One region of the Rhizobium sp. 01L419 genome, then DNA from elsewhere that is predicted to be linked to it. Evidence: riboswitches for the same ligand, from Rfam matches in the RefSeq annotation. Region 1 holds a riboswitch; the other holds the start of a gene.

Region 1 (4,012 bases):
CAGCACCACGCGGTCGGACTCGTGCTCGACGACCGTCCAGACAAGCGTGCCGATATTATTGCTGCCGCCGTGAAGATGTGTGACGCCCTTCTCGTTGAGTTCGAGCTGGTAGTCCTTGCCGTCGAGCGTGAACTTGCCGTCGCCAATACGGTTGGCACAGCGTCCCGGCGTCGCGCCGAAGAAAGGAGAATGAGCGAGATAGCTTGCGAAATCCTCGAAGCCGAGCACCAGCGGTGAGTCATGGCCCTCCAACCTGATATCCTGGATGACTGCACCCCAGCTCAACACCTTGACCGTCAATCCGCCGCCGCGGATGACGACGCGATGGACGGTCTCGCCGTCCTTCGTCTGTCCGAAAACTTCCCGTTCCAACTTGTCCGCCATGATCGACGCTCACTCCATCCCTAGGATCCAGAAACCGGAACCTGCCCCCATTTCCTGCAAACCGCAACCGGGCAAACCGGAAAACAAAACGCCGTCGCAGAAATGCGACGGCGTTATTTGTAGGCCCGCCCGATGACGCTCAGATGTCCGAGCCGATCTCTTCGATATCGTAGGACGTCGTCTGGTAAATCTCGTTGATCCAGTTGCCGAAAAGCAAATGCGCGTGGCTGCGCCAGCGGTTCTGTGGCGCAAGCGTGGAATCGTTATGCGGGAAGTAGTTGTGCGGCATCTTGATCGGCACGCCGGCATTCACGTCGCGGAAATATTCGTCCGAAAGCGATGTGGAATCATATTCGACATGGTTGAAGATATAGAGCCGCCGGCCCTTCGCCTCGTGCACGAGACAGACGCCCATCTCGCTGGATTCCATCAGGATCTCAAGACCATCGACCTTCTCGATGTCGGCCCGGCGCACCTCGGTCCAGCGCGACACAGGAACCTCGAAATTATCAGAGAAACCATTGAGATAGACAGATGAGGGCTTGAGATTGCTGTGGCGGTAAACGCCGAAGGCCTTTTCCTTCAGCTCATATTTCGGCACGCCGTGAAAATGATAGATCCCCGCCATCGCACCCCAGCAGACATTCATGGTCGAATGCACATTCGTCTGGGTCCAGTCGAAAATCTGCTGCATTTCCTTCCAATAGGTAACATCCTCGTAGGGCAGCGTCTCGATCGGCGCGCCCGTGATGATGAAACCGTCAAACTTGCGGTGCTTCACTTCCTCCCAGGTCTGGTAGAAGGCGAGCAGATGTTCTTCAGACGTATTCTTGGCCTTGTGGTTGCCGACGCGGATCAGCGAGAATTCCACCTGCAGCGGCGACGCGCCCACAAGGCGCGCCATCTGCACCTCGGTCTTGATCTTGTTCGGCATGAGGTTGAGCAGCCCGATCTGCAAGGGACGGATATCCTGGCGGATCGCCACCGTTTCGGTCATCACCCGCACGCCCTCGTTCACGAGGGTTTCGAAGGCGGGCAGCGTGTCGGGGATCTTGATGGGCATTGCGGTCAACTCGATCAAAATAAAAAACCGGCGGCGAAAGAATCGCTACCGGTCCGCACGCGGCCCTTTAGCGATTTATTTAACGTGGCTGCAAGCCGGCCGGCCAAATCACCACGAGGCACCTTAAATAGCGCCAGTCTCGCTGCGAATCAACTGTCAATGCAGATAGCTGCAAAAGCCATCACGCTTTCTTTATGGGTGGTGGAATCTGTTGATGGACCAGTAACGCCCCCATGTTATTAATGTAAGGATGGGCGGATTTGGAAAGTTGTAATGGCAAATGACGTTGAAAGGGGGAGGGGCATCCAGAGTCAGGACCGGGTAGGGTATGATCTCAGCCTGACATATCGACTTGGAGTGATGTTCTCCGCATTCTGGAATTCTGAGGTTCGCGGCAGGGTGCTGCTGCTTGCGATAACGCTTGTCGTCATCATCCTGGCAACCGCCTATGGACAGGTGATCCTCAATGAGTGGAATGCGCCCTTCTATGATTCCCTCGAGCGCCGTGACCTCGGCGAATTCTTCAAGCAGCTCGAAGTCTTCGCGATGATTGCCGGCGCTCTGCTGCTGCTCAACGTGTTGCAGGCCTGGCTGAACCAGATGACCGCGCTTTATATGCGCGAAGGTCTCTCCCGCGATCTCGTCGATCAATGGCTGAAGCGCAAACGCGCCCTGAAGCTTTCCACCATCGGCATCATCGGCGTAAATCCCGACCAACGCCTGCATGAGGATTCGCGGAATCTGGCGGAAAGCACGACCGGCCTTGTGCTCGGACTGCTGCAGTCGACCATCCTGCTCGTCAGCTTCATCGGCGTGCTATGGGAGCTTTCGAGCGGCTTCATCTTCCATATCAGCGGCTATAACTTCACCATTCCCGGCTATATGGTCTGGGCAGCAATCTTCTACGCCGCATCAGCCTCGCTATTGAGCCAGGTCGTCGGCCGCAAGCTCGTCAAACTCAATGCCGACCGGTTCTCGAAGGAGGCCGAACTGCGCTTCGCGCTGATGCATGCCAATGAGAACATGCCGGCGATCACAGTGGCGCGCGGTGAGGAGAATGAGCGCAAGCGCATCAACGGCGATATCACCAATGTTCTTGCCGTCATCAAGCGGCTGGCCATTGCCAATACCAACCTGACCTGGGTTTCGGCAGGGTACGGCTGGCTGGTCATCGTCATCCCGATTATCGTCGCAGCCCCAGCCTATTTTTCTGGCGGGCTGACCTTCGGCCAGTTGATGATGTCGGTCGGCGCCTTCAATCAGGTCAATACGGCGCTGCGCTGGTACGTCGCCAACTTCGGCCCGATTGCCGAATGGCGCGCCACGCTGATGCGCGTCACCGATTTCCGTCAGGCGTTGCTGGAGATGGACGATGGCTTCGATCTGAAAGACACCATCGTTTATGAGGAAACCGCGCCGGATACGCTGACGCTGAAGAATGTCGTCATCCTCGCCAAGCTTGGCGAAGACATCGAGGATTGCGGCGGCTTCCGGATGCGCGAGGCGGATGTGACGATCAAGGCCGGCGAAAAAGTCATGATCAACGGCGATCACAGCGTGAACCGCCGCCTGCTCTTCCAGGCCATGGCCGGCCTCTGGCCCTGTGGCAAAGGCACAATGGGCCTACCGCCCATTGCCGACATGCTGTTCATCCCGCAGGTCGCCTACGTGCCGGGCGGCACGCTGCGCGAGGCAATTTCCTTCCCCCAAAAACCCGAGGCCTATGACAAGGCGACCGTCGAGGCCGCACTTGAGGCTGCCGGCCTGCATTCGCTGATCGCCCGCCTCGACAGCCGCGCGCGCTGGGACAAGCTTCTCGATGCCGATGAGCAAAAGGCCATCGGCTTTGCTCGCCTGCTTCTCGTCAAGCCGCGCTGGGCCGTTTTCGATGAAGTGCTCGAAGGCATGGAGCCGGAATGGCAGCGCACGATGACGAAGCTGCTCGCCACCATGCCGGACACCGGCATGATCTATATCGGCCGCTCGGAAACCTATCTGGAAGCGCTGCACCCGCGCACCCTGCACCTGCAGGCACTGCCCTCGAAATCGGACGAAGAATCGGCAACTTCGGTTCCCGGATCAAGCGCCGCGGCAGCTGCCGCCCCGGCGCTCTAGAGCAATTCCAGCAACGATGTGTAGCGGTTTTGCGTCCGGCATGCGTGAAAACAAAGCTCTAAGAAATCTTACATAGGTGGCATCACGCCGTTGATGCCGACAGCGACCTGCGCGGCCGAGATGCTGCCGTCTGCTGCCCTTTCCGCCATGACGATCACGCCGGCGCCAGGCTTCAAGTCGCCTTTCGTTGCCGGCGCAAAGGTGACGATGGGCGTACCCTCGGCAATCGAGATGGTCTTTTCCTTGCCTTGATAGGTGAGCGTGATCGTGTGGCCGTCGACGGCCTTGACCGCATTGCTGACGGTCGCATTCGTCATCGAGCTGTTCGGCTGCACATCCCATGGACGGCTGCCTTCGCCGGTGCCCTTCATCGCGGCCGGGAAAATCAGCACTTCGATCGCGCCATCGGGACCCGTGCCTTTCGGCAAGGAGGCGACGCCGACAAAATCG
Region 2 (4,012 bases), on a different contig from region 1:
GATCGTCGGTGTCTTCGATGCCGGCCGAGAAGCGCACCGTGCCCGGCGAAATGCCGAGTTCGGCGCGGGCCTCGTCCGTCAGGTTCTTGTGCGTCGTCGTCGCCGGATGGGTGATCAGGCTCTTGGAATCGCCGAGATTGTTGGAGATCTTGACGATATCGAGCGCGTTCTGCAGCGCGAATGCCGCTTCCTTGCCACCCTTCAGCTCGAAGCAGACCAGTGTCGAGCCGCCGGTCATCTGCTTGGCGATGATATCGGCCTGCGGATGGTCCTTGCGGCCGGGATAGATGACCTTGGCGACCTTGCCCTGTTCGGCCAGGAAATCGGCGATCTTTGCCGCATTCTGCGTCTGCTGCTTGACGCGCAGCGGCAGCGTCTCGATGCCTTTCAGCAGCGTCCAGGCATTGAAGGGCGACATGGCCGGGCCGGTATGACGGAAATAGTCGTGCAGGTTCTCGTCGATCCATTCCTTGTCGGAAAGCACCACGCCGCCGAGGCAGCGGCCCTGGCCGTCGATATGCTTGGTCGCGGAATAGACGACGATATGGGCGCCGAGTTCCAGCGGCTTCTGGAAGAGCGGCGTCGCAAAGACGTTGTCGACGACGACCTTGGCGCCGATCTGGTTGGCGAGCTTGGAGACACCGGCAATATCGACCACTTCCAGCGTCGGATTGGTCGGGCTTTCCAGGAAGAACACCTTGGTCTTCGGCGTGATGGCCTTTTCCCAGTTCTCCAGGTAGCGGCCATCGACCAGCGTGCAGTCGATGCCATATTTCGGCGCCAGGGTCTCGACCACCCAGCGGCAGGAACCGAAGAGGGCGCGGGCGGCGACGATGTGGTCGCCGGCCTTCAACTGGCAGAGAATGGCGGCGGTGACGGCGGCCATGCCGGAAGCCGTAGCGCGGGCATCTTCCGCGCCTTCCAGCATGCACATGCGCTTTTCGAACATGTCATTGGTGGGGCTGCCGTAGCGCGCGTAGATGAAACCTTCGGTCTCGCCCTTGAAGCGCGCCTCGGCTGCTTCCGACGTATCGTAGACGAAACCCTGCGTGAGATAGATTGCCTCGGATGTCTCGCCATACTGGGAGCGGAGCGTTCCGCCGTGGACGAGTTGGGTTGCCGGGCGCCAGGTCTTGCTCATGCCATCACCACTTTCAAACAACAAAAAAACCGGCCGCAAAAGCAGACCGGTTTTCAACCCGGTCTTTTTAGCCACTTATTTAACGTGGCTGCAAGCCGACCGGCCAAATCACCACGGGATAAAATTGCAATACTGCCGTTCTGCGCTTGCGTCAATTCCCCGACTTTGGTTTTGTCGGCGGCAAATTATGGATGGAGCATGATGGCTCGCGAAACTGGAATTCTGGCCGACCGCGCGATTTCCGCGCTGTTTGAAACGGGGCGTCTTCAAAGCGAACGGGAGCTTGATCGTGATCAGATCCAGCCTGCGAGCCTGGATCTGCGGCTGGGCGCCAAGGCTTTCCGGGTGCGCGCCAGCTTCATGCCCGGCCCTTCTCACCTTGTCGCAGACAAGCTCGATCGGCTGAGCCTGCATGTCATTGATCTCGGCGAAGGCGCGGTGCTGGAAACCGGCTGCGTCTACATCGTACCGCTGATGGAGCGTCTCGATCTGCCAGCCGATATGTCTGCCTCTGCCAATCCCAAGAGCTCGACCGGCCGTCTCGATATCTTTACCCGCGTCATCACCGATTACGCGCAGGAATTCGACAAGATCCCATCAGGCTATTCCGGTCCGCTCTATCTCGAAATCAGCCCGCGTACTTTCCCGATCGTCGTGCGCCGCGGTTCGCGCCTGTCGCAGATCCGTTTCCGTGTGGGTCATGCTGTGCTCAGCGAACCGGAGCTCCTGAAGCTGCACGAAACGGAAACGCTGGTGGCTGCCAAGCAACCGAACGTATCCGGCGGCGGCATTGCACTGTCGATCGATCTGGCGGGCGACGAGGAGAGCCTGATCGGTTACCGCGGCAAACACCACACGGCCGTCGTCGATGTCGACAAGAAGGCCCAGCACGATATCTTCGATTTCTGGGAGCCGCTCTACAGCCGAGGCCGCAACGAACTGATCCTCGATCCTGATGAGTTCTACATTCTCGTCTCGCGTGAGGCCGTTCACGTCCCCCCGCATTACGCGGCGGAAATGACGCCCTTCGACCCGCTCGTCGGCGAATTCCGCGTCCATTATGCCGGCTTCTTCGATCCGGGCTTCGGCCATGCGCCGGCCGGCGGGCGCGGCAGCCGCGCGGTGCTGGAAGTGCGCAGCCACGAAGTGCCCTTCATCCTCGAAGACGGCCAGATCGTCGGCCGCCTGATTTACGAACACATGCAGGAGCAACCGGCGAGCCTCTATGGCTCAGGCCTCGGCTCCAACTACCAGGCCCAGGGCCTTAAGCTTTCGAAACATTTCCGCATCTGATCTGCGGTGATGCCGCGACTTGACAGCGGCGGCCATCTGTTGGAAGTCTCAAGTCATCAGGCGGGTGTAGCTCAATGGTAGAGCAGCAGCTTCCCAAGCTGAATACGAGGGTTCGATTCCCTTCACCCGCTCCAGCTTCCCCTTTCAATCTCTTCCGAAAATGTTGATCGGCCTGTATCGGCGATGCGCGATCGCCAACGTGCGGTCCGGACGGATGATATAGGTCTCCTCGACCTGCCGGCCGTACTGGTCGATGAAATCGTGCGGGAAGGTCGAGCCGACAGGCGACTTTGTCAGTTTCGTGCGCGGCTGGCCGTTATAGGTGATGCTGCCGGGAATGGGCTCGATGCCGGGACCCGTATATTCGACGGTCGTGCAGCCGGCGAGCGCCAGCGCGCCGATGAGGCCAAGTGCGATCAGTTTCATATTGGAAGCCTTTCTTTCCGCAGCACGGTGTCATTGTACCGCAAATTGCGAAAAGCTCACGATACAAACGGCGCACACGTCTTCAACCCTTCGAGAAGGGCGTTGCGACCATGGTCTACTGCTTTTCCGAAGTCGCTCGACTGATCTGCTCGACCGATCTGATTGCCGCTCGTGGCGCGATCTGCTAGAGCGGCAATGTCGAAAAAGGCAGGATCGGATGAGGTAAGCCCGGTCCCTTCCATCATCGGAAGCTCTGCTCCGTGTTTCACACGAGAACCCGCGACGTGGCCCGCATGCGAATGCGGGGTCCCGGCGGCATGCGGAGCGTTAAAAACGCACTCCTCCGGGATTTCATTTTCGAAGGAGACAGTCATGCGTTTGAACCATCTTGATTTCTACGTGCCCGATATCGCCGCTGCGGCCGATTTCTTCCTGCGTTATTTCAGTCTGGAATTGCGGGAGATGAACGAACGGATCGGGCGGGCGATCCTCTACGACGAGCAGGGCACAGAGATCGTTCTCAGTCGTCCGTTGCCGAAATTCGGCGGTGCCGATCAGGTCGAGCTGCAACGGCAGACCTATCATATCGGCTTTATCCTCGCTGAAAGATCGGATGTCGATCATCTCCATCTTCGCCTGGCGGCGGATGGTGCTGCCGTTTCCGGACCACCCGCTGCCATCCGCGGTGGCTGGCTGTTCTATTGCACGGCGCCCGGCAACGTGCTCGTCGAGGTCGGCTGGCGCCCACAAGCCTGAAAAGGCCTGAAACGAAAATGGGCGGCCGAAGCCGCCCATTCACATTCAAGCAGGTTTTCAGCTCAGAATTCCGTCCAGTCGGCCTCCTGGCTGCTGGAAGGGGCGGCCGCGCTATTCTTGCCGAAGGCGTTGGCGATCTTCTGGCCGAGGGCGCGGGCCGGCGAAGCCTTCGGGCGTGCCGTGCTTTCGGCAACACGCACCGGGGTTCTCGCGGCCGGTCGTGCGGCGGCGCGCGGCGCGGTCGGGATCGGCGCGCTTGCAACGAATCCGCCGGTGCCGGTCAGGCGGAACTGGCCGAGCAGGTTGTTGAGTGCCGTCGCTTCCGTTGCAAGGCCGTGGCTTGCCGCGGTGGATTCCTCGACCATCGCCGCATTCTGCTGCGTGCTCTGGTCCATG

What was found. A riboswitch is a leader RNA that binds a small molecule or an ion and turns the genes downstream of it on or off. The one in region 1 is predicted to bind S-adenosylmethionine.
Region 2: linked by a shared signal. The riboswitch ahead of AC1DUP_RS07555 (O-succinylhomoserine sulfhydrylase) and the one ahead of metA (homoserine O-acetyltransferase MetA) in region 1 are both predicted to bind S-adenosylmethionine.

The regions. Positions count from the first base shown of each region.
Region 1 is NZ_JBFTSM010000009.1:291,997-296,008, forward strand. It holds gene AC1DUP_RS19735 (aldose epimerase family protein) at 1-384, opposite strand, end outside; gene metA (homoserine O-acetyltransferase MetA) at 524-1,447, opposite strand; SAM riboswitch at 1,495-1,572, opposite strand; gene AC1DUP_RS19745 (ABC transporter ATP-binding protein/permease) at 1,721-3,562, shown strand; gene AC1DUP_RS19750 (DUF5666 domain-containing protein) at 3,631-4,012, opposite strand, start outside.
Region 2 is NZ_JBFTSM010000003.1:117,228-121,239, reverse strand. It holds gene AC1DUP_RS07555 (O-succinylhomoserine sulfhydrylase) at 1-1,141, opposite strand, end outside; SAM riboswitch at 1,188-1,266, opposite strand; gene AC1DUP_RS07550 (2'-deoxycytidine 5'-triphosphate deaminase) at 1,340-2,434, shown strand; tRNA gene AC1DUP_RS07545 (tRNA-Gly) at 2,495-2,568, shown strand; gene AC1DUP_RS07540 (hypothetical protein) at 2,579-2,860, opposite strand; gene AC1DUP_RS07535 (hypothetical protein) at 2,917-3,234, opposite strand; gene AC1DUP_RS07530 (VOC family protein) at 3,233-3,616, shown strand; gene AC1DUP_RS07525 (methyl-accepting chemotaxis protein) at 3,679-4,012, opposite strand, start outside.